DNA from 2 places in the Kitasatospora sp. NBC_01250 genome. Region 1 is predicted to be linked to the other one. Evidence: riboswitches for the same ligand, from Rfam matches in the RefSeq annotation. Region 1 holds a riboswitch; the other holds the start of a gene.

What was found. Region 1 has a riboswitch for S-adenosylmethionine ahead of OG500_RS27605 (aminotransferase class V-fold PLP-dependent enzyme). Riboswitches for the same ligand answer to the same signal wherever they lie in the genome.
Region 2: another riboswitch for S-adenosylmethionine. It lies ahead of thrC (threonine synthase); the one in region 1 lies ahead of OG500_RS27605 (aminotransferase class V-fold PLP-dependent enzyme).

Annotation. Positions count from the first base shown of each region.
Region 1 covers NZ_CP108476.1:6,519,606-6,530,061, forward strand. The annotation lists gene qcrA (cytochrome bc1 complex Rieske iron-sulfur subunit) at 1-900, opposite strand, end outside; gene qcrC (cytochrome bc1 complex diheme cytochrome c subunit) at 897-1,706, opposite strand; gene ctaE (aa3-type cytochrome oxidase subunit III) at 1,845-2,465, opposite strand; gene OG500_RS27595 (hypothetical protein) at 2,923-3,348, shown strand; gene trpD (anthranilate phosphoribosyltransferase) at 3,501-4,574, shown strand; SAM riboswitch class IV at 4,688-4,807, shown strand; gene OG500_RS27605 (aminotransferase class V-fold PLP-dependent enzyme) at 4,858-6,219, shown strand; gene OG500_RS27610 (Lrp/AsnC family transcriptional regulator) at 6,229-6,510, opposite strand; gene OG500_RS27615 (rhomboid family intramembrane serine protease) at 6,507-7,331, opposite strand; gene OG500_RS27620 (hypothetical protein) at 7,531-7,776, shown strand; gene OG500_RS27625 (NYN domain-containing protein) at 7,921-9,330, shown strand; gene OG500_RS27630 (C40 family peptidase) at 9,512-10,456, shown strand, end outside.
Region 2 covers NZ_CP108476.1:5,139,601-5,150,056, reverse strand. The annotation lists gene groL (chaperonin GroEL) at 1-567, opposite strand, end outside; gene OG500_RS21690 (cold-shock protein) at 886-1,089, opposite strand; gene OG500_RS21685 (MoaD/ThiS family protein) at 1,671-1,949, opposite strand; gene thrC (threonine synthase) at 2,011-3,291, opposite strand; SAM riboswitch class I at 3,308-3,439, opposite strand; gene OG500_RS21675 (glucosyl-3-phosphoglycerate synthase) at 3,592-4,602, shown strand; gene OG500_RS21670 (alpha,alpha-trehalose-phosphate synthase (UDP-forming)) at 4,649-6,112, shown strand; gene otsB (trehalose-phosphatase) at 6,088-6,936, opposite strand; gene OG500_RS21660 (DUF3263 domain-containing protein) at 6,967-7,194, opposite strand; gene OG500_RS21655 (extracellular solute-binding protein) at 7,218-8,492, opposite strand; gene OG500_RS21650 (DeoR/GlpR family DNA-binding transcription regulator) at 8,650-9,438, opposite strand; gene OG500_RS21645 (SIS domain-containing protein) at 9,633-10,456, shown strand, end outside.

The DNA of each region.
Region 1 (10,456 bases):
CTCGTACAGCGAGATCGGGCAACCGACGTGGGTGCAGATCTTGGAGTACGCCAGCACACCCTCGAAGCCCAGGGCGGCCGAGTCGGCGTCCTTGATGTCGTTCGGCTGGATGCGGATCAGCATCAGCGCGTCCTTGGCGATGGCCTCCTGGAAGTCCTCGTCGGACTCCTGCAGACCGGCCGGACGCAGCGCGGACGGGCCGGGCTTGGCGAACGTCAGCGAGCCGACCGCGATGTCCTCGGCCTTCATCGGCTCGTTGGTGTTCATGTTGACCAGCCGGATCGGAGCGTTCGGCGTGGCCTCGTTCCAACCCGTGACGTCGAGCTTCTTCTCGGGCAGCGGGCCGAGGTCGCGCAGCAGCATCACGCCGGAGAGCGGCACCAGGGCCATGGACCCGATCAGGGTGTTGCGGATCATCTTGCGGCGGCCGAAGCCGGACTCGGCGGCGCCGGTCTTGAACTGCTCGATGACGTCCGCGCGGGTCTCGTCGTCGGCCTCGATCGCGTGGCGCTCGGCCGGCAGCTCGACGTCCGACATCAGGGTGCGGGCCCAGTGGACCGCGCCCGCGCCGATGCAGAACAGCGCCACACCCAGGGTCATACCGAGCGCGAAGTTCAGCGCGCTGATGTGGCCCAGCGGGAAGATGTAGACGATCCGGTCGGCGTCGATGCTGACGTAGCTGGCGATGAAACCGACGGTCGCCAGCATCGAGACGATGAAGAGCAGCGACACCTGGCGCTCGGCCCGCTTGGCGGCCCGCTCGTCGATGTCGGTCCGCCGCGGCTCGTGGGGCGGCAGCCCCGGGTCCGCGAACGGGTTGTCGGCAACGGCGGCTTCGCCGTGCCCTTCGCCGGCGGCGTGCGCCTGCGGCAGCTTGTCGTCTGACATGTCGTGGCTCATGACTTCTTGGCCTTGGTGGTGTGAGCGGCGACCCAGATCGCGATCGCGATCAGGACACCGAGACCGAAGATCCAGCCGAACAGACCCTCGGTCACCGGACCGAGGCTGCCGAGCGAGAGACCACCGGGGTTGGGCGCCTCGTTCGCCTGGTAGCGGACGAAGGCCACGATCTCCTGCTTCTGCTTCTCCGGCATGGTGGTGTCGGGGAAGGAGGGCATGTTCTGCGGGCCGGTCTGCATGGCCTCGTAGATGTGCTTCGGGTCGACGTTCTCCAGCGAGGGCGCGAACTTACCCTGCGTCAGGGCACCGCCGGCACCGGCGAAGTTGTGGCACTGCGAGCAGTTCGTCCGGAACAGCTCGCCACCCTTGGAGATCGCGTCCGTCTCGGTGGAGGTGTACTGGTCCTTGGTCGGCGTCACCGGGCCGGGGCCCAGCGAGGCGACGAAGGCGGCCATCGCGTCGATGTCGCTCTGGCTGTAGATGTTCTTCTTCTTCGGGATCTGCGCACCCGGCTGCTGGGCGGGCATGCGGCCGGTGCCGACCTGGAAGTCGACGGCGGCGGAGCCCACGCCCACCAGGCTGGGGCCGGTGCTGCTGCCCTCGCCGTTGAGGCCGTGGCACGAGGAGCAGCCCACGGCGAAGAGCCGCTTGCCCTCATCGATCGCGAGCGACTGCGCGGAGCTGTCGGCCTGCGCGTTCTCGGCGGGCGCGAACTCGGCGTACAGCCCCCCGATGGCCGCGAGGGCGAAGAGTAGGACGACCAGCGCCGCCAGTGGGTGGCGCCGTCGTGCGGAGAGCTTTTTCACGAGATAACCCCGGTGTCAGGATCTGGTCGACTGGTGGAGGGGCCCGGTGCCGGTAGGCATCGGCAAAGGCGGGCACGGGCAAAGGACCCGGAGCCGGTGAGGGCACGGGGTCCGGCCGGCGGCCAGCGACCTGATCGGTTACTTGATCAGGTAGATGGTCGCGAAGAGGCCGATCCAGACCACGTCGACGAAGTGCCAGTAGTACGACACGACGATCGCCGCGGTGGCCTGCTCATGCGTGAACCGCTTGGCAGCGTAGGTCCGCCCCAGCACCAGCAGGAAGGCGATCAGACCGCCCGTCACGTGGAGCCCGTGGAAGCCGGTGGTCAGGTAGAACACCGAACCGTACGGGTCGGAGGAGAGCGAGATGCCGTCCTTCTTCACCAGGTTGGTGTACTCGTAGATCTGACCCCCGATGAAGATCGCCCCCATCATGAAGGTGATCGAGAACCACGTGCGGAGCTTCTTGACGTCACCGCGCTCGGCAGCGAACACGCCGAGCTGGCAGGTGAGCGAGGAGAGCACCAGGATCGTGGTGTTCACGGAGGAGAAGGGGACGTTGAGGGCATGCGCCTTCTCGGCCCAGAAGTCTGGTCCCTTCACGGAGCGAGCCGTGAAGTACATCGCGAAGAGGGCCGCGAAGAACATCAGCTCGGAACTCAGCCAGACGATGGTTCCGACACTGGTCATGTTCGGTCGGTTGACCGATCCATGAGCGTGCCCGGTTTCTGTTGCTGTTGCTGTCGCCACGACCGACATTATGTCGGTCCCTTATTCCGTCTTCACGCCGGGGGGTCTCCCTCGGAGTGTCCGGTGCGTGCGGTATGCCCGGATGGCTGCGCCGGTGGCCGTGCGTATCCGGTGCGCGCCGGTTGACGAGGGGTTTCGTCGTGCGGATGGTGATTTTCTGACGGCGCGTTGGGCCGGACCACCCGGGTGCCACGCGTGTCCTGACGGCCAGCGGGGCACCGGTGGCGTACCGCTGTGGGCCGTCCGGGTGGACTGTACCGCCGAGGGTGACGCCGTCTCGCCCGGGTGGGTGACAGCTTGCCACCCGCCCGGCGGGCCGCCCGCCCGGGCCGGCCCGCCCGGCCCGGCGGGCGGCGCCGGCGGGCCGGATCCGGAAGAGATCGCGCCAGTCGCGCCCCGCGGGGGGTGATCGGGAGTAGCATCCGGTGGTGACTGGACGTGGTCTGGATCACATGGGAGCAGGTCGATGGCGACGCACACGAGTGACGAGACGCTCACCGTTCTCGTCTACAGCGATGACCGCAACACCCGCGCGCAGGTCACCTCGGCGCTCGGCCGGCGGCCGGCCGCCGACCTGCCGGAGGTTACGTACCTGGAGTGCGCCACGGTCCCCGCCGTGCTGCGCGCGCTGGAGAAGGGCGGCGTGGACCTCTGCCTCTTCGACGGCGAGGCAGTGCCGGCCGGCGGACTGGGGCTGGCCCGCCAGGTGAAGGACGAGATCTACGGCTGCCCGCCGGTGCTGGTGCTGATCGGCCGCCCGCAGGACACCTGGCTGGCGGCCTGGAGCCGGGCGGACGCGGCGATCTCGCAGCCGGTCGACCCGGTGGCACTGGCCGAGACGGTGGCCACCCTGCTCCGCGCCCGTCTGGGCGCGCGCAGCCTGGCGCGCTGAGCGTTCCGCCTCCTGGACGGCCGGCGCCGCCGGCCGCCGGCCGGTGTCTCACGAGCAGAGAAGGGCCGTCGCGGGTGCCGCGGCGGCCCTTCGCCGGTCGATAGGCTGGCTGCATCCCCGTAACGAGCACCGGATGCGAGCTGGAGTCGGCCATGGTGAATGTGAACCCTGCGAACGGCGGTCAGGACCCCGCGCAGGTGGTCCGCACCTGGCCGGACCTGCTGAACGCGCTGCTGACCGGCCAGGACCTGACCCAGGCGGACGCCGCCTGGGCGATGGACCGGATCATGAGCGGCGAGGCCAGCCCGGCCCAGGTGGCCGGCTTCGTGGTGGCGCTGCGGGCCAAGGGCGAGACGGTGGCCGAGGTCTGCGGCCTGGTCGAGGCGATGTACGCGCACGCCGAGCCGCTGCACATCCCCGGCCCCGCGGTGGACATCGTCGGCACCGGCGGCGACCGGGCCAAGACCGTCAACATCTCCACCATGTCGGCCATCGTCGCGGCGGCGGCCGGCGCCAAGGTGGTCAAGCACGGGAACCGGGCGGCCTCGTCCGCCAGCGGCTCCTCCGACGTGCTGGAGCGGCTCGGGATCCGGTTGGACCTGAGCGCCCGGCGGGTCGCCGAGGTGGCCGAGGAGGTCGGCCTCACCTTCTGCTTCGCGGCCACCTTCCACCCGGCGATGCGGCACGCCGCCCCGGCCCGCCGCGACCTCGGGGTGGCCACCGCCTTCAACATCCTGGGTCCGCTGACCAACCCGGCCCGCGTCACCGCGCACGCGGTCGGCTGCTTCGACACCCGGCTGGCCGGCCTGATCGCCGGGGTGCTCGCGGAGCGCGGCTCCTCCGCACTGGTGTTCCGGGGTGACGACGGGCTGGACGAGCTGACCGTCTGCGCCACCTCGCGGGTCTGGGTGGTGCGCGGGGGCCGGGTCACCGAGACCGTCCTCGACCCGCGCGAGCTGGGCATCGAGCTGGTCGGCATCGAGGCGCTGCGCGGGGCGGACGCCGAGTACAACGCCGCGGTGGCGCGCCGGGTGCTGGCCGGGGAGCAGGGGCCGGTGCGCGACGCCGTGGTGCTCAATTCGGCAGCCGCGCTGGTCGCCCTGGAGCTGACGGATGCGCCGCTGGTCGAGCAGCTGGCCGCGGCGATGCGGCGCACCACCGCGGCCATCGACTCGGGCGCCGCGCAGGACACCCTCAAGCGCTGGGCGGAGGCCACCGCGCACTGACCCGGCGTCAGTTCCACGAGACCCGCGGGCCGCTGGCCTGCGGGTCTCATGTGTGTCCGGATGCCGGGACGGTGTTTGACCGCACTTCGGGAGCTGATCTAAAGTCTTCGCCAGGTCATGAGTGACAGCGCGACGAGCCCCAGCTTGCTGTCCGGCAACCCTCCGTCCGTGGCGGGGTGCCCTGGGTGAAGACCAGGCCAGACGGCGACAGGTCCGTGTGGCAAGCGCGGACCACCGGCATATTCGCACTCCCGGGGTCCTGACTCCGAAGGAGTGCATCCTCATGCCGTCTTCCCTCGATCTCTGCGCCCCCCTCGCCGTGCTCGGCGCCGACGTCCAGGTCCCGCTGGTCTCCGGCGAGAAGGTGGGCTACGCCGCGCTCGACTACGCCGCCAGCTCGCCCGCGCTGCAGCGGGTCTGGGACGAGGTGGCCGCCTACGCCCCGTACTACGGCAGCGTGCACCGCGGCGCCGGCTACCTCTCGCAGCTCTCCACCGACCTGTTCGAGCAGAGCCGGCGCACCGTCGCGGACTTCCTGGACCTGCGCGAGGACGACCAGGTGGTCTTCACCCGGGCCACCACCGACTCGCTCAACCTGCTGGCGGGCGCCCTGCCGGCCGGCACCCGGGTCTTCGCCTTCGAGACCGAGCACCACGCCTCGCTGCTGCCCTGGCGCCAGGCCGGCCTGGCGGTCAGCTACCTGCGCGCCCCGAGCTCGCCCGAGCAGGCCGTCGCCGCGCTGGCCGAGGCGCTGGCCGCCGGCAGCCCCGCCGAGCCCCGCCTGTTCTGCGTCACCGGCGCCTCCAACGTCACCGGCGAGCTGTGGCCGGTGGCCGAGCTGACCCGGGTGGCGCACCGGCACGGCGCCCGCGTGGTGCTGGACGCCGCGCAACTGGCCCCGCACCACCGGGTCTCGGTGCGCGAGCTGGACGTCGACTGGGTCGCCTTCTCCGGCCACAAGCTCTACGCCCCGTTCGGCGCGGGTGTGCTGGCCGGGCGCAGCGACTGGCTGGACGCGGCGGAGCCGTACCTGGCGGGCGGCGGCGCGAGCCGCACGGTGGCCCGTGAGGTGGACGGCTCGGTGGCCGTCGAGTGGCACCAGGGCCCGGCCCGGCACGAGGCCGGTTCGCCCAACGTGATCGGTGCCTACGCCATCGCCGCGGCCTGCCGGGCGCTGACCGAGGCCGGTTTCGAGGCGCTGCAGGAGCGCGAGCAGTACCTGATCGACCGGCTGACGGCCGGCCTGGCCGAGATCCCCGAGGTCCGGGTGCTCAGCCTGTTCGGCCCCGCGGCGGCGCGGGTCGGCGTGCTCTCCTTCGTCGTGCAGGGCTGGAACAGCTCGCACTTCTCGGCGGCGCTGTCGGCCGAGTACGGCATCGGGGTGCGCGACGGGCTCTTCTGCGCCCACCCCCTGGTGCGCACCCTGCTGGGCAGTGAGCAGGCCGCCCCGTCCGAGTGCGGGGCGCCCGAGCCCTCGCTGCCCGGCGAGCGCAGCCTGAACGCGATCCGGGTCAGCTTCGGGGCCGGCACGCCCGAGGAGCACATCGACCGCTTCCTGGCCGCCGTGCGCGAGCTGGTCAGCGACGGCGCCCGCTGGAACTACCGCAACGAGGGCGGCCGCTGCGTCGCCGACACCCGGCGCTGAGAGGTGCCGTCAGCCGTCCAGGCCGAGCGCGAAGGCGGCCTCCAGGTCGTGCTGCGAGTAGGTGCGGAAGGCGATCTGGGTCTCGGTGTGCGCGACCCCGGGCACCTTGTTGAGGCGTCCGGGGATCACCTCGGCCAGGTCGTCGTGCCGGCGCACCCGCACCATCGCGACCAGGTCGTAGCCGCCGGTCACCGAGTAGACCTCGCTGACCCCGTCGATCGCGGCGATCGCCTCGGCGATCTCGGGGATCCGGTCGACGCTGGTCTTGATGAGCACGATGGCGGTGATCACGGCGAGGCTCCTGGGCTGGGGGTCCCCCCGGGGGAAGGCTGGGGGAGCGTGGGGCCAGGGTATCCGGCGCGCCTGCCCAGCACCCACAAGGCCAGGAACCCCGCGCTGAAGCCGATCACATGGGCCAGATAGGCGACCCCGGGCCCGGCCTGGTGCACCGACCACCACTGGACGGCGAACCAGAGGCCGAGCACCAGCCAGGCCGGGAAGCGCAGCGGCAGGAAGAAGAGCAGCGGGACCAGCGCGGTCACCCGGGCCCGCGGGTACAGGCGCAGGTAGCCGCCGAGCACCCCGGCGATCGCGCCCGAGGCACCGACCAGCGGGCGCAGCGACTCGGTGCCGTGCCCGCAGGCGGCCGCGTAGCCGTAGGCGGCCAGCGCGCCGACCGTCAGGTAGAAGAGGAGGAAGCGGACTCGGCCCAGCCGTTCCTCGACGTCGGCGCCGAAGACATAGAGGAAGAGCATGTTGCCCAGCAGGTGCAGCCATCCGCCGTGCACGAAGAGCGAGCTGAGCGCGGAGAGCGCCGGGATCTTGTGCGGGGTGGTCAGCAGCGGGCAGCCGCTCACCGGCGCGGTCAGCGTGGCCAGCCGGCCCTGGGTCAGCGGACGGTTGCTCAGCAGCTCGACGGGGATCGCGCCCCAGCGCTGCTGGTAGTGCTGCGCCGCGCAGGCCCGCACGGCGGCGCCGGTGCCGTAGTGCGGGTTGATGCCGCTGGGGCCGGCCAGGAAGACCAGGCAGTTCAGCGCGATGAGCAGGCAGGTGACGACCGGGACCGGACCGCCGTCGGGGGGCTGGGCCCAGGCGGGCCGGGGGAGCGGCATGCGGCGATGCATTCCGCGCCGGGCGGTCGGCGACACCCGCGCTGTACGGCGAGCGGGTGACGGCCCGCGCGGGTGTTCGAGGGATGGCGGTGCTGGTCGGAAGGGGTATCCGGTGGCCACCGCCACGGGGTCAGGCCCTAGGCTTGAGGCCCGGCCGGGCATTGGCCCGGAGCAGGCCGCAGCCGAGAGGACCCAGCTCATGCCCGTCCCCGCGCCCACCGCCGAGACCCGCTGGCGCTGCACGCTCTGTGGCAACCTGACCCGGTTCGACGTCACCCGGTCCTCCCGGGTGGTCGAGTACCTGCACCTGGACCTGGCCGGCGAGGCGAGCGTGGAGGAGCGCGAGGTGCTCAGCGAGAGCCTGGAGTCGATCCGCTGCCGCTGGTGCAACGCGGTCGACCAGGTCGAGCTGGTGGCCCGCCCGGGCGCCGAGAGCGCGGGCTGAGCCCGCCCCGGACCAGGGGCTGCTGAAAAATCACCGCCGCGCACGCGACAATTGCATGGAGCGGTGAGTCACCGGGCGGTGAGTCAGGGTGTGCCGGCACAGGGCCGGGGCAGCCGCACAGACAGGATCGGAGCCGAGGACGCGATGGACGCAGCCAGCCAGGCCGCCGAGTCGCAGGGGCCCGTGCCCGCTGGCGGCGAACCGGCGGAGCCGACGGCCGACCTCGGCGCCGAGCCCGCGGCGGCCGAGCAGCTGGACCGCCCGCTGCCCGAGGGCGTGCGCCGGCGGGTGATCGGGCTGGCCGCGGACGCGCTCGGCGGGCTGCCGCCCGCCGACCTGCCGCCGACCCTGCGCCCGTACGCGAAGTTCACCCCCGCCCGGCGGGCCAAGTACGCCGGCACCGCGCTGGCCGCCGCGCTGGAGGCCGAGCCGGTCTTCCGGCTGCGGATAGCGGACCGGCTGCGGCTGGGGCAGCCCGACCTGGTCAGGGCACTGGAGACCGGCCAGGTGCCGGGCGCCGCCGAGCCGCTGGACGTGGCGGCTGCGGCCTACCTGCTGCGCACCAGCGGCTGGACCAGGCTGGTCGCCGAGGCCGGCGAGGAGGCCGAGCGGGCCGGCGCGCAGGACGCGGCGGCGGAGGCGGCCCGCCTGGTGGAGAAGCTCCAGGAGGAGCTGGCCGCCACCCGTGCCGCGGCCCGGGCCGATCTGGAGCGCCAGCGCGCGGACTCCGAGGGCATCCGCAAGGAGGCGGAGTCGCTGCGCAAGAAGGTGCGCAGCCTGGAGAGCGACACCCGCCGGGCGCAGGCCGAGGCCCGCAAGCTGCAGGCCGAGCTGGCCGCCGCTGCGGCCGCGGCCGGCACCGAGCGCGGGGTGGCCGAGAGCGAGAGCCGGCGCCTGCGGCACCGGGTGGCCGAGCTGGAGAGCGCGCTGGAGGCCAGCCGCCGCTCGGCCCGCGAGGGGCGCAGCGTGGAGGACATGCGGCTGCGGCTGCTGCTCGACACGGTGCTGCAATCGGCCCAGGGCCTGCAGCGCGAGCTGGCGCTGCCGATCACCACGCTGCACCCGGCGGACCTGGTGGACGCGGTGGTGCCGGGCTCGGCCTCGCCGCACGACGTGGCCCGGCGCGGGCTGGCCGAGGACGACCCGGCGCTGCTGGACCAGTTGCTGGCCATCCCGCAGGTCCACCTGGTGGTGGACGGCTACAACGTGACCAAGACCGGCTACCCGACGCTGCCGCTGGAGAAGCAGCGACTGCGCCTGCTGGGCGGCCTGGCGATGCTCGCCCAGCGCACCCAGGCCGAGGTGACCTGCGTCTTCGACGGGCAGGACCTGGACGTGCCGGTGATCATGGCGCCGCCGCGCGGAGTCCGGGTGCGGTTCAGCCGGACCGGGCAGACGGCGGACGAGCTGATCCGTCAGCTGGTGCGGGCCGAGCCGCAGGGCCGGCCGGTGGTGGTGGTCTCGACGGACCGTGAGGTCGCGGACGGTGTGCGCAAGGCCGGTGCCCGCCCGGTGGCCTCGGTGCTGCTGCTGAACCGCCTCTCCCGCGGCTGACCACCCCTCAGTCGGTCAAGACCGGTTCTGTGAATGTTGCGTGAGATCCTTGCCCGTAGGGGTAGTTCGTGACGGCAGGGGAGTGGCGCGGGGAAGTGATGTTCACTAGGGTCTGGCGTCAAACCTATTTTTCCGGTCACTCATCCGATCGGGTGAGGCCGGCAGAAGAAGGAGCGGTCCCTTGGCGTCCCATCGCCGTCCCAAGCAGTCGAGCCGCGCGCGGATCACCGTGCTCACCGCCGCTGCGGCGACCGCGGTCGCGATCTCCTCGCAGACCGGGGCCTGGGCAGACCCCAAGCCGTCCATCCAGGATGTCAAGGCGCAGATCGACGACCTGAACAACCAGCAGGAAGCGGCCGCCGAGAAGTACGACGGCGCCAAGGAGCGCGGCGACCAGCTGCGCCAGCAGGCCTCCCAGCTGCAGGACGAGGTGGCCCGCACCCAGGACCAGCTGACCCAGCTGCAGTCCGGGCTCGCGACGGTGGCGGGGGAGCAGTACCGCACCGGCGGGATCGACCCCACCGTCCAGCTGATGCTCAACTCCAACCCGCAGAACTACCTGGACCAGGCGTCCAGCATGCAGGTGGCGACCAGCACCGAGGCGGACGCGCTCAAGTCGCTCCAGGGCGAGCAGCGCAAGCTGGACCAGGAGAAGAAGGAAGCCGCCGACACGCTGGCCCAGCTGGACAGCGCCACCCAGCAGCTGAACCAGGCCAAGGCGGACGTGCAGAGCAAGCTGGCCGCGGCGCAGAAGCTGCTCAACTCGCTGAGCGCCTCGGACCGCGCCACGCTGCAGGCCGCCGACCGCGCCTCGCGCAGCAGCGCCCGCACCGACCTCGGCTCGCTCGACCTCCCGGCGGCCGGCGGCTACGCCGGCCAGGCGGTGCAGGCGGCGCTCAGCCGGCTCGGTGACTCCTACGTCTGGGGCGCCACCGGCTCCACCACCTTCGACTGCTCGGGCCTGATGCAGTGGGCCTACGCGCAGGCCGGCGTCTCGCTGCCGCGCACCTCGCAGGAGCAGGCCACGGTGGGCACCGCGGTGCCGAGCCTGTCCCAGGCGCAGCCGGGCGACCTGATCATCTTCGGCGGCGACCGGCACCACGTGGGCATGTACATCGGCAACGGC
Region 2 (10,456 bases), 1.4 Mb from region 1:
CTCGGTGAGCTCGAGCTCCAGACCGAAGGTGTTGCTCTCCTCGACGGTGATGACGCCTTCCTTGCCGACCTTGTCCATGGCCTCGGCGATGAGCTCGCCGATCTGGGTGTCGGCGGCCGAGATGGAGGCGGTCGAAGCGATCTGCTCCTTGGTCTCCACATCCTTGGCCTGGGCCAGCAGCTGGTCCGAGACGGCCGCGACGGCCTTCTCGATACCGCGCTTGAGGGCCATCGGGTTGGCGCCGGCGGCGACGTTGCGCAGACCCTCGCGGACGAGCGCCTGGGCGAGCACGGTGGCGGTGGTGGTGCCGTCACCCGCGACGTCGTCGGTCTTCTTGGCGACCTCCTTGACGAGCTCCGCGCCGATCTTCTCGTAGGGGTCCTCGAGCTCGATCTCCTTGGCGATGGAGACACCGTCGTTGGTGATCGTGGGGGCGCCCCACTTCTTCTCAAGGACGACGTTGCGGCCCTTGGGGCCCAGCGTCACCTTGACGGCGTCGGCAAGCTGGTTCATGCCGCGCTCAAGGCCGCGGCGAGCTTCCTCGTCAAACGCGATGATCTTGGCCATCGGAAGTGGTCCTCCAGGACACGGTCGACTGCTCGGACCAGTGGTGCCCGCGACGGACGGCCCTGGTATGCGGGGGTCCTGTCCCCTACCGCTCCCGGAGCCTCACCGACCCGGTCCGTTGTCACTCTCAAGCTGTGAGTGCTAACGCCAATGATTAGCACTCCGGCATGGCGAGTGCAAGCTCCTCGGGCGACCCGACGACAACTCGCGGCAAAACGAACGGCAGGCCCGCGGGACGTCCCGGTGTCCGGGAAGTCCCACGGGCCTGCCGCTGAACCACCAGCTCGGTGAGAGCCGAGGCTCCGAGGTTCGGAAAGGTCAGACCGCCGCGCGGACCATGTCCGCCTGCGGGCCCTTCTGCCCCTGGGAGATCTCGAACTCGACCCGCTGGCCCTCTTCAAGGGTGCGGTAGCCGTCCATCTGGATCGCGCTGTAGTGGACGAACACGTCCGCACCACCGTCGACCGCGATGAAGCCGTAGCCCTTCTCCGCGTTGAACCACTTGACGGTGCCCTGAGCCATTCCGAACTCCCCTAGTGCTGTGCTGGCCCTTCGCGCACCCGCAGGTCACGGGCGCGGGTCTTGGTGGAGCGACCCGAGGAATCCCCCCTGGGCGCGCTCCCGCATGCCGCAGCGTCCCACCCCCGGGCGCCAGTTGGCGCTGACGAAGCAGGCGCATGCATCGACCGCGGCTGAATGTATCCGCATCGGCGCCCTGTGCAACAGGGCCACTGAACGCCAATTCGCTTGGGGCGCCAAGGGATAGTCGGGGATGAATGCGACAGACCTCGGCAATTCGGCTGGGACATAGCGGACGAAACCCGCAAATAGTCCAAAGAATTCTGACGAGGCGCCGACAGGGTTCGGGCGATACCTCGGCAGATGCGTCTCACCGGCCGGACGGCTCCAGCCGCGCTCAACTGCCGTGCGAGCGGCGGGGCGAGCCGGACCCGGACATCGGGGACAGCCTATGCCCTGCCGGAGACAGCCACGGACACCGGCCGGGCCGCCGCGCCACCGGCGGGCGGCCGACAGCAGGGCGCCGCCCGGCCAACAGCCGGACGGCGCCCTGGAAACGCGCTCGAAGGGGCGCTGACGCCTCGTCAGCAGCCGCCCGCCACCGCCGGGATGATCGAGACCCCGGCGCCGTCCCCGACCTCGGTGGCCAGGCCCTCGGCGAACCGCACGTCGTCGTCGTTGACGTACACGTTCACGAAGCGGCGCAGCTTGCCCGCCTCGTCCAGGATCCGCGCGGCGATGCCGGGGTGGTTGCGCTCCAGGTCGGCGATGACCTCCTGCAGGGTGGCGCCCTCGGCGCTCACCTCGGCGGCGCCCTCGGTGTAGGTGCGCAGGATGGTCGGGATACGGACGTTCGCGCTCATCGGTGTCTCCTCGCTTGCTGAACTGCCGGCTGAGCCGCTGGCTCAGCTGCTGGGGGTGGGGTCAGGACGCCAGGCCGGCGGCGCGGAAGGATTCCAGGGTCGGCCGGATGGTCGCGGTCAGGCCCGCGTCGGCCACCGCGTCCAGCGTCTTGAGGCCGTCCCCGGTGTTGATCGCCACGGTCTCCTTGGCCGGGTCCAGCAGACCGTTCTCGACCAGCTTCTTCAGCACGCCGATGGTCACGCCGCCCGCGGTCTCGGCGAAGATCCCCTCGGTGCGGGCCAGCAGCCGGATCGCCGCCACCACCTCGGCGTCGGTGACGTCCTCGACCGCGCCGCCGGTGCGCCGGGCGATGTCCAGCACGTACGGGCCGTCCGCCGGGTTGCCGATCGCCAGCGACTTGGCGATGGTGTCCGGCTTGACCGGGCGGATCGCGTCGTGACCCGCCTTGAAGGCCGCGGAGACCGGCGAGCAGCCGGCCGCCTGGGCACCGAAGATCTTGTAGGGCCGGTCCTCGACCAGGCCGAGCTTGATCAGCTCCTGCAGCCCCTTGTCGATCTTGGTGAGCTGCGAGCCGGAGGCGATCGGGATCACGATCTGCTCCGGCAGCCGCCAGCCGAGCTGCTCGCAGATCTCGAAGGCCAGCGTCTTGGAGCCCTCGCCGTAGTACGGGCGCAGGTTGACGTTGACGAAGCCCCAGCCCTCGCCGGCCGGGTCGCCGATCAGCTCGGAGCAGAACCGGTTCACGTCGTCGTAGTTGCCCTCGATGCCGACCAGCTCACCGCCGTAGACCCCGGCCATCACGACCTTGCCCTGCTCCAGGTCGTGCGGGATGAAGACGCAGGACTTGAAGCCGGCCCGGGCCGCCGCGGCGCCCACCGCGCCGGCCAGGTTGCCGGTGGAGGAGCAGGACAGCGTGGTGAAGTCGAAGGCGCGGGCGGCCTCGATCGCGCAGGCCACCACCCGGTCCTTGAAGGAGTGGGTCGGGTTGCCGGAGTCGTCCTTGACGTGCAGCTGGGCGGTGAAACCGAGCTCGCGGCCGAGGTTGTCGGCCTTCACCAGCGGGGTCCAGCCGGGGTTCAGGTTGGGCTTGCCGGCCACGTCCGCGGGCACCGGCAGCAGCGGGGCGTAGCGCCAGATCGAGGCGGGGCCGGCCTCGATCCGCTTGCGCAGCTCGTCGGCGTCGTAGCCCTCGTAGTCGTAGGCGATCTCCAGCGGGCCGAAACACTCCAGGCACGCGAAGCTGGGACCGAGCGGGAACCGGGTGCCGCACTCGCGACAGGACAGCGCGGCGGCGGGGCCGAGATCGACAGGACCGACAGCTGCAGGGGTAGCGGTAGCCATGATGGCGAGGCCTCTCTCCTCATCTTCCCCATGGCGCGGTCGCGCCACAGGCCGGAATTGGCACCTGCCCCGCCGGGGCCCGCGAAGGCCGGACGAGAAGGTTGCCGGGACGTCGACGGGCCGTTCCCTCAGTCCCTCTGGATGAGCTCTGTGAAGTTGTGGACACCAGGAATGCTGGCGAGTCCGAGCGATCGACCCCGGCGTGCGAAGGTCTGACCGCAGTACGAAGACTGTATCCGAAGGGCGGTCCACCGAGGCCGACCGTCCGACCCGCGAGACGAGATTCACAAGGAGCGAGATTTGCCTGCCGAGCAGAGCCCCGCGCTACTCCCGGAGGCGGCCGACTGGCTGCGCCGACGCTCCTGGCGGGCGGGCGACCGGCCGCCCGCCGCGCTGCTCGCCGCCAAGCAGGCCGCGGGGGCGGCCGGCACCGTCAGCGTGGTGCTGCCCGCGCTGGACGAGGAGTCCACGGTGGGCGACATCGTCACGGTGATCCGCCGCGAGCTGATGGAGCGGCTGCCGCTGGTGGACGAACTGGTGGTGGTCGACTCCGGCTCGGCGGACCGCACCGCCGAGGTGGCCGCGGCGGCCGGTGCCCGGGTGGTGCACCGGGACGCGATCCTGCCCGGACTGCCGGCCGTGCCGGGCAAGGGCGAGGTGCTCTGGCGCTCGCTGCTGGTGACCAGCGGGGCGATCGTCTGCTTCATCGACGCCGACCTGCGCGCATTCGACCCGGCCTTCGTCAGCGGCATCATCGGCCCGCTGCTCACCGACCCCGACCTGCAGTTGGTCAAGGCGATGTACGACCGCCCCCTGGAGACCGAAGGAGCGGTGGTGCCGGCCGGCGGCGGCCGGGTCACCGAGCTGGTCGCCCGCCCGCTGCTGGACCTGCACTGGCCGCAGCTGGCCGGCTTCGTGCAGCCGCTGGGCGGCGAGTACGCGGCCCGCCGCTCGCTGCTGGAGCGGCTGCACTTCCCGACCGGTTACGGGGTGGAGCTGGGCCTGCTGGTGGACGCGCTGGAGCTGGTGGGCCTGGACGCGCTGGCCCAGGTGGACGTGGGGGTGCGCCACCACCGCCACCAGGACAGCCAGGCGCTGGGCCGGATGGCCGCCACCATCTACCGCACCGCCCTGGAGCGGCTGGACCGCACCCACCGCCTGAAGGCCGCCGAGAACCTGGCCCGCCCGGTGCTGACCCAGTTCACCCGGGACGCAGTGACCCGCGACTTCACCGCCCACAGCCACCAGGTGATCGCGCTGGAGCGGCCCCCGGTGATCGGGCTTCCGCAGTACCGGGCGCAGAGCGTGTGACCAAGGTCCGGGTTTGCGTCCGCACGCCCCCGGCAAGGTTGAAGATATGTCCGATCACACGCCCGCACGCATCCTGGTGGCATCCAACCGGGGTCCGGTCTCCTTCAGCAGCGGCCCGGACGGCACGCTGACGCTGCGGCGCGGCGGCGGCGGACTGGTCTCGGGGCTCTCCGCGATCGACGACCCGGGCACGGTCTGGGTCTGCGCGGCACTCGGCGAGGCGGACCGCACGGCGGCCCGGCGCTCGCCGCAGGGGCGGCTCGACCAGGGCGGCTTCGATGTCGGCGGACAGGCCGTCCGGATGCTGGACATCGCCCCCGAGGTCTTCGACCAGGCCTACAACGGGGTGGCCAACTCGACCCTCTGGTTCCTGCACCACCTGCTCTACAACACGCCCACCGCACCCGTCTTCGACGCCGACGCCGACGCCCGGTGGACGGCCTTCGAGGCCTACAACGCGGCCTTCGCCGAGGCGCTGGCCGCCGAGGCCGCCCCGGGCGCCGCCGTGCTCGTGCAGGACTACCACCTGACCCTGGTGCCGGCGCTGCTCCGCGAGCTCCGTCCCGACCTGCGGATCAGCTACTTCCTGCACATCCCGTGGGCCCCGGCGGACTACTTCCGCATGCTGCCGGACGAGCTGGCCCGCGCCGTGCTGACCGGGGTGCTGGGCGCCGACCGGGCCGGCTTCCACACCCGCCGCTGGGCCGAGGCCTTCGCGGACTGCTGCGAGCAGCTCCTGGACGCGAAGATCATTTCTGGGGCGGGCCCCCGGTCCGACCTCTCGGTCAGCCACCAGGGCCGCACCACCAGGCTCGGGGTGCACGCGCTGGGCGCCGACGCCGACTTCCTGCGCGAGCGCGCCCACCGGCCGGACGTGGACGAGCGGCTGGCCGCGCTGCGCGAGGCGGTGGGCGGGCGGCGGACCATCGTGCGGGTGGACCGGACCGAGCTGAGCAAGAACATCGTGCGCGGCCTGCAGGCCTACCGGCACCTGCTGCGCAGCCGCCCCGAGTGGCGCGAGCAGGTGGTGCACATCGCCTTCGCCTACCCCTCCCGGCAGGACCTGGCCGAGTACCGCGACTACACCGCGGCCGTGCAGCGGCTCAGCCAGGAGATCACCGAGGAGTTCGCCACCGACTCCTGGCAACCGCTGATACTCCAGGTCGAGGACGACTTCGCGCGCTCGCTGGCGGCCTACCGGATGGCGGACGTGGCGCTGGTCAACCCGATCAGGGACGGCATGAACCTGGTCGCCAAGGAGGTCCCGGTGGTCTCCGACGCGGGCTGCGCGCTGGTGCTCTCCCGCGAGGCCGGTGCCCACGCCGAGCTGGGCGCGGACGCGCTGAGCATCAACCCCTACGACGTGGTCGGCACCGCCGAGGCGCTGCACCGGGCGTTGAGCATGCCGGCGGCCGAGCGGGCCGAGCGCACCGGACGGCTGGCCGCGGCGGCCACCGCGCTGCCGCCGCAGCAGTGGTTCCTGGCTCAGCTGGCCGAACTGAGCGACTGACCCAGCCGCTCCAGCAGCTCCACCACGCCGGCCGGCCCCGCCACCAGCAGGTCCGCCTGCTCGGCGATCTCGCGCACCGGCGGCTCGCCGGTCACCGGTCCGCTGGCCACCAGCAGGCCGCCCCCGCCCGCCGCACGCAGTCGGCGCACCGCCGCGAAGGCGGCCAGATCACCCAGGTCGTCGCCGGCGTAGAGCACCGACCGGGCGCCCCGCTCGCTCACCAGGCCGCTCAGCGCGGCTCCCTTGTCCACCCCCGGCGGACGCAACTCCAGGACCAGGCGGCCCGGTTCGACGGTCAGGCCGTGCGCCGCCGCCAGCGCGGCCAGCGGCTCGCGCAGCAGCTCGAAGGCGGCGGCGGGGTCGGCGGTGCGGCGGGTGTGCACCGCGACCGAGCGCTCCTTGTCCTCGGTGCCGGTGCCCTCCGGCGCGCCCACCGCGGCCAGCAGCGCAGGCAGTTCGGCCCGTACGGCGGCCACCCCCGGGTGCGGCGGCGGCGCGGTCAGGGTGCCGCCCGCCCAGCGCTCGGCGCCGTAGTGGCCGAGCACCACCAGGGGTTCGAGCCCCGGCTGCCGGTCGAAGCCGCCCAGCCGCACCGCGCTGAGCACCGGACGCCCGGTCACCACGGCCACGGTGCCGACCAGCGGCGCCAGCGCGGCCAGCGCGGCGGCGGCGCCGGGGTGCGCCCAGGCCTGCTCGGGATCGGCGACGATCGGGGACAGGGTGCCGTCGAAGTCCACGGCGACCAGCGCCCGCGCCGGATCGGCCAGCAGCGCGGCCAGCCCCTCGCGTCCCTCGGCGGTCCTTGGTTCCAGCGCGATACCCATGACGGCCAACCTACCCAGGGCCGCCGCGGGCTAACGCTCGGCGCGACGGGCGGCGCGGACCCGGCGCAGCCGGTTGACCAGCACCGGGCTGTGCGCCAGCGCCTCCGGGCGGTCCAGCAGGCCGTTCAGCAGCTGGTAGTACCGGGTGGCGGAGATGCCCAGGCGCTCCCGCACGGCCTGCTCCTTGGCGCCCTGGGTCCGCCAGCCGGCCGCCTCCAGGGCGAGCACGGCCAGCTCCCGTTCGGTCAACTCGGTCATGGGGCCATTGTGCGCGCGAGCCGCTACTGCGGGCGCTTGCTCTTGGCCTGGTCCACGGCGTAGTTCTGCAGATCACTGAGGACCGGCTTCGGGTCGCCCTGCACCGCCGTGCCGATCTCGGTCTTGATCCGGCCGCTGACGGTGTCCCAGGCCGGGTCGCCGAACGGGTAGAAGGAGGCGTTCGGCAGCGCGTCCAGGAACGGCTTGAGCTCGGCGTTCTGCCCGTTCGCGGTCATCGCCGCCAGGCCGTCCTGGGTGACCGGGAGCAGGTTGTACTCCTGGTCGAACTTGGTGGTGTTGTCCTTGTTGAACGCGAAGCTCAGGAAGGTGCGGATCTCGTTGCGGTGGCCGTTGGCGCTGTAGGCCATCATCCAGTCGGCGACCCCGAGCGAGACCGGCTTGATCTGCGTGTTCTTGACCGGGATCGGCGCGGTGCCGAAGTCGATGTTGCCCTGGTGGGCCTGCTGGAGCAGGGTCGGGTGCCCGTTGAGCATCGCCACCTTGCCGTTGGCGAAGTCGGTGAAGGCGTTCTGGCGGTTCACCTTGCCCGGGTCCGGATAGGTCAGGTGGGCGTCGACCAGGTTCTGCTTGAGCCAGTTGAAGGTGTCGACGTTCTGCGCGCTGTCCAGGGAGTAGACGCCGGCGGCGTCGGTGATGCCGCTGCCACCGCTCATCGTCCACATCGAGGTCTCGGCCTGGGCCTCCTCGGGGCCGAGCGGCAACGCGTACGGGGTGACCCCGGGGACCTTGGCCTTGATCAGCGCGGCGTCGTTCTTCAGGTCGTCCCAGGTGGCGGGCGGCTGGGTGATCCCGGCCTGGCGGAAGATCGCCTTGTTGTAGAAGAAGGTCCGCGAGGAGGCGGCGAAGGGTATGCCGTACTGGGTCCCGAGCACGTTGCCGGCGCGGTTGAAGCTGTCCAGGAAGTTGGTCTGGGTGTCGATCGAGAGCACGTCGCTGGCCGGGTAGAGCTGGCCGGCGGCGACCTTGTCGGCGAAGCCGCCGGTCTGCACCAGGTCCGGCGAGTTGCCGGCCTTGACCATGTCGGCCACCTTGGCGTCGATGTCGCTCCAGCTGAAGACCTGGACGTCCACCTTGATCTTGGGGTTGGCCGCCTCGAACTGCTTGGCCAGGTGGTTCCAGTACTTCTGCGAGCTGGTGTCCGGAGTGGTCCCGTAGTCGGCGGCCACCAGCTTGAGGGTGACGGTGCCACCGCCGCCCAGGCCGAGGAAGCTGCAGCCGGTCAGCCCGCAGGTCAGCAGGGTGCCGGCGGACAGCACGGCGAAAAGTCGGGACTTCAACGGGGACCGCCTTCGAGCACAGGGGTGGGACCTCCCGGGGACAGAGGTGGGCGAAAGGGTGTCAAATTCCGACCCTTGTGGTCCACACCAGAGGCCCCTGGGCGAGGAACGTTACCTAAGTGATCGCCCGCATTGCACATCCTGCAACCGGCGCCGATCAGACCGTCAGCACACGAACGCCCGCCTCGCGGAAGGCGGTGACGAGGTCCGCCCCGGCCGCCTCGTCGGTCACCAACGTGTCGATCGTCTCAAGCCCGCAGATCCGCGCGAAGGCGCGCCGGCCCAGCTTGGAGGAATCGGCCGCCACCACCACCCGCCGGGCCCGCTCGGTCAGCAGCCGGTTGACGCTGGCCTCGCCCTCGTGGTGCGCACTCGCACCGACCTCGACGTCCAGCGCGTCCACGCCCAACACCGTGACGTCCAGCGTCAGTTCGGCGAGCACGGTACTGGCCAGCGGTCCGATCAGCTCGTAGGACTGCGGGCGGGCCACCCCGCCGGTCACCACGATCTTGACGGCCGGGCGCACGGTCAGCTCGTTGGCGATGTTGAGCGCGTTGGTCACCACGGTCAGCGCGTGCCCCGCCTCGGCGCCCTCGGTCAGCTCCGGGCGGACCGCGAGCGCGCGGGCCACCTCGGTGGTGGTGGTGCCGCCGTTGAGCCCGACCACCTCGCCCGGCGCGATCAGCGCGGCGACCGCCTGGCCGATCCGCTGCTTGGCCCCGGCGTTGCGGGCGGTCTTGTAGCGCAGCGGCAGGTCGTAGGAGACGTTGTGCGCCACCGCGCCGCCGCGGGTGCGGGTGACCATCTGCTGGCGGGCCAGCTGGTCGAGGTCGCGGCGGATCGTGGCAGCCGACACGCCCAGCGCCGCAGCCGCCTCCTCGACCTCCAACTTGCCGTGTTCGGCAAGGAGTTCAAGAAGACCGTTCCACCGCTCGTATCTGGACACGCCACACCTTCCCTGCCGACCGCATGAGTACGTACTCCGACCCCGCCCACCGCCTTCGTGGACAGCGTCGCACAGCACCGGTCACATGCTGGGCCGCATTTCGTACCCGCTCCAAGGTCTTGCGCGATCCTGCGCGAAACAGCTATAAATCAATCAGTTTCACGCAGACGCGTGAGCAGAAGGGAGCCGTAGGCATGACAGCCATCGACAGCTCACTCACCGCCGAGGAGCTGGCCACCCAGCCGGACTGCTGGCGCCGGGCGGCGACACTGGCCGGGACGTCGGCGGCGGCACTGCCCCGGCGCGGCGAGCGGATCGCCGCGGTCGGCTGCGGAACCTCCTGGTTCATGGCGCAGTCCTACGCGGCGCTGCGCGAGGCGGCCGGGCAGGGCGAGACCGACGCCTTCGCCGCCTCCGAGTTCCCCGGCGCCCGGGACTACGACCGGGTGGTGGCGATCACCCGCTCGGGCACCACGACCGAGGTGCTCACCCTGCTGGGGGCCCTGCGCGGGCGCACCGCGACCACCGCGCTGACCGCCGACCCGCACACCCCGGTGATGACCGCCGCCGACCAGGTGGTGGTGCTCGACTTCGCCGACGAGCGCTCGGTGGTGCAGACCCGCTTCGCCACCAGTGCGCTGGCACTGCTGCGCGCCCACCTGGCGGGCGACGGCGCCGGCGGCGAGGGGCCCGGCAGCGTCGCCAAGGCCGCCGCGGACGCCGAGCGGGCACTCGAAGAGCCGCTGCCCGAAGGCCTGCTGACGGTCGATCAGGTCACCTTCCTGGGCGGCGGCTGGACCAACGGCCTGGCCCTGGAGGCCGGGCTCAAGATGCGCGAGGCGGCCTGCTTCTGGACCGAGGCCTACCCCGCGATGGAGTACCGGCACGGCCCGATCGCGATCACCGGCCCCGGGCGCGCCGCCTGGATGTTCGGCGAGCTGCCCGAGGGGCTGGCCGGCGACATCGCCGCCACCGGCGGCCTGCTGGTGGCCGGCTCCGGCGCCGGCGGTCTTGACCC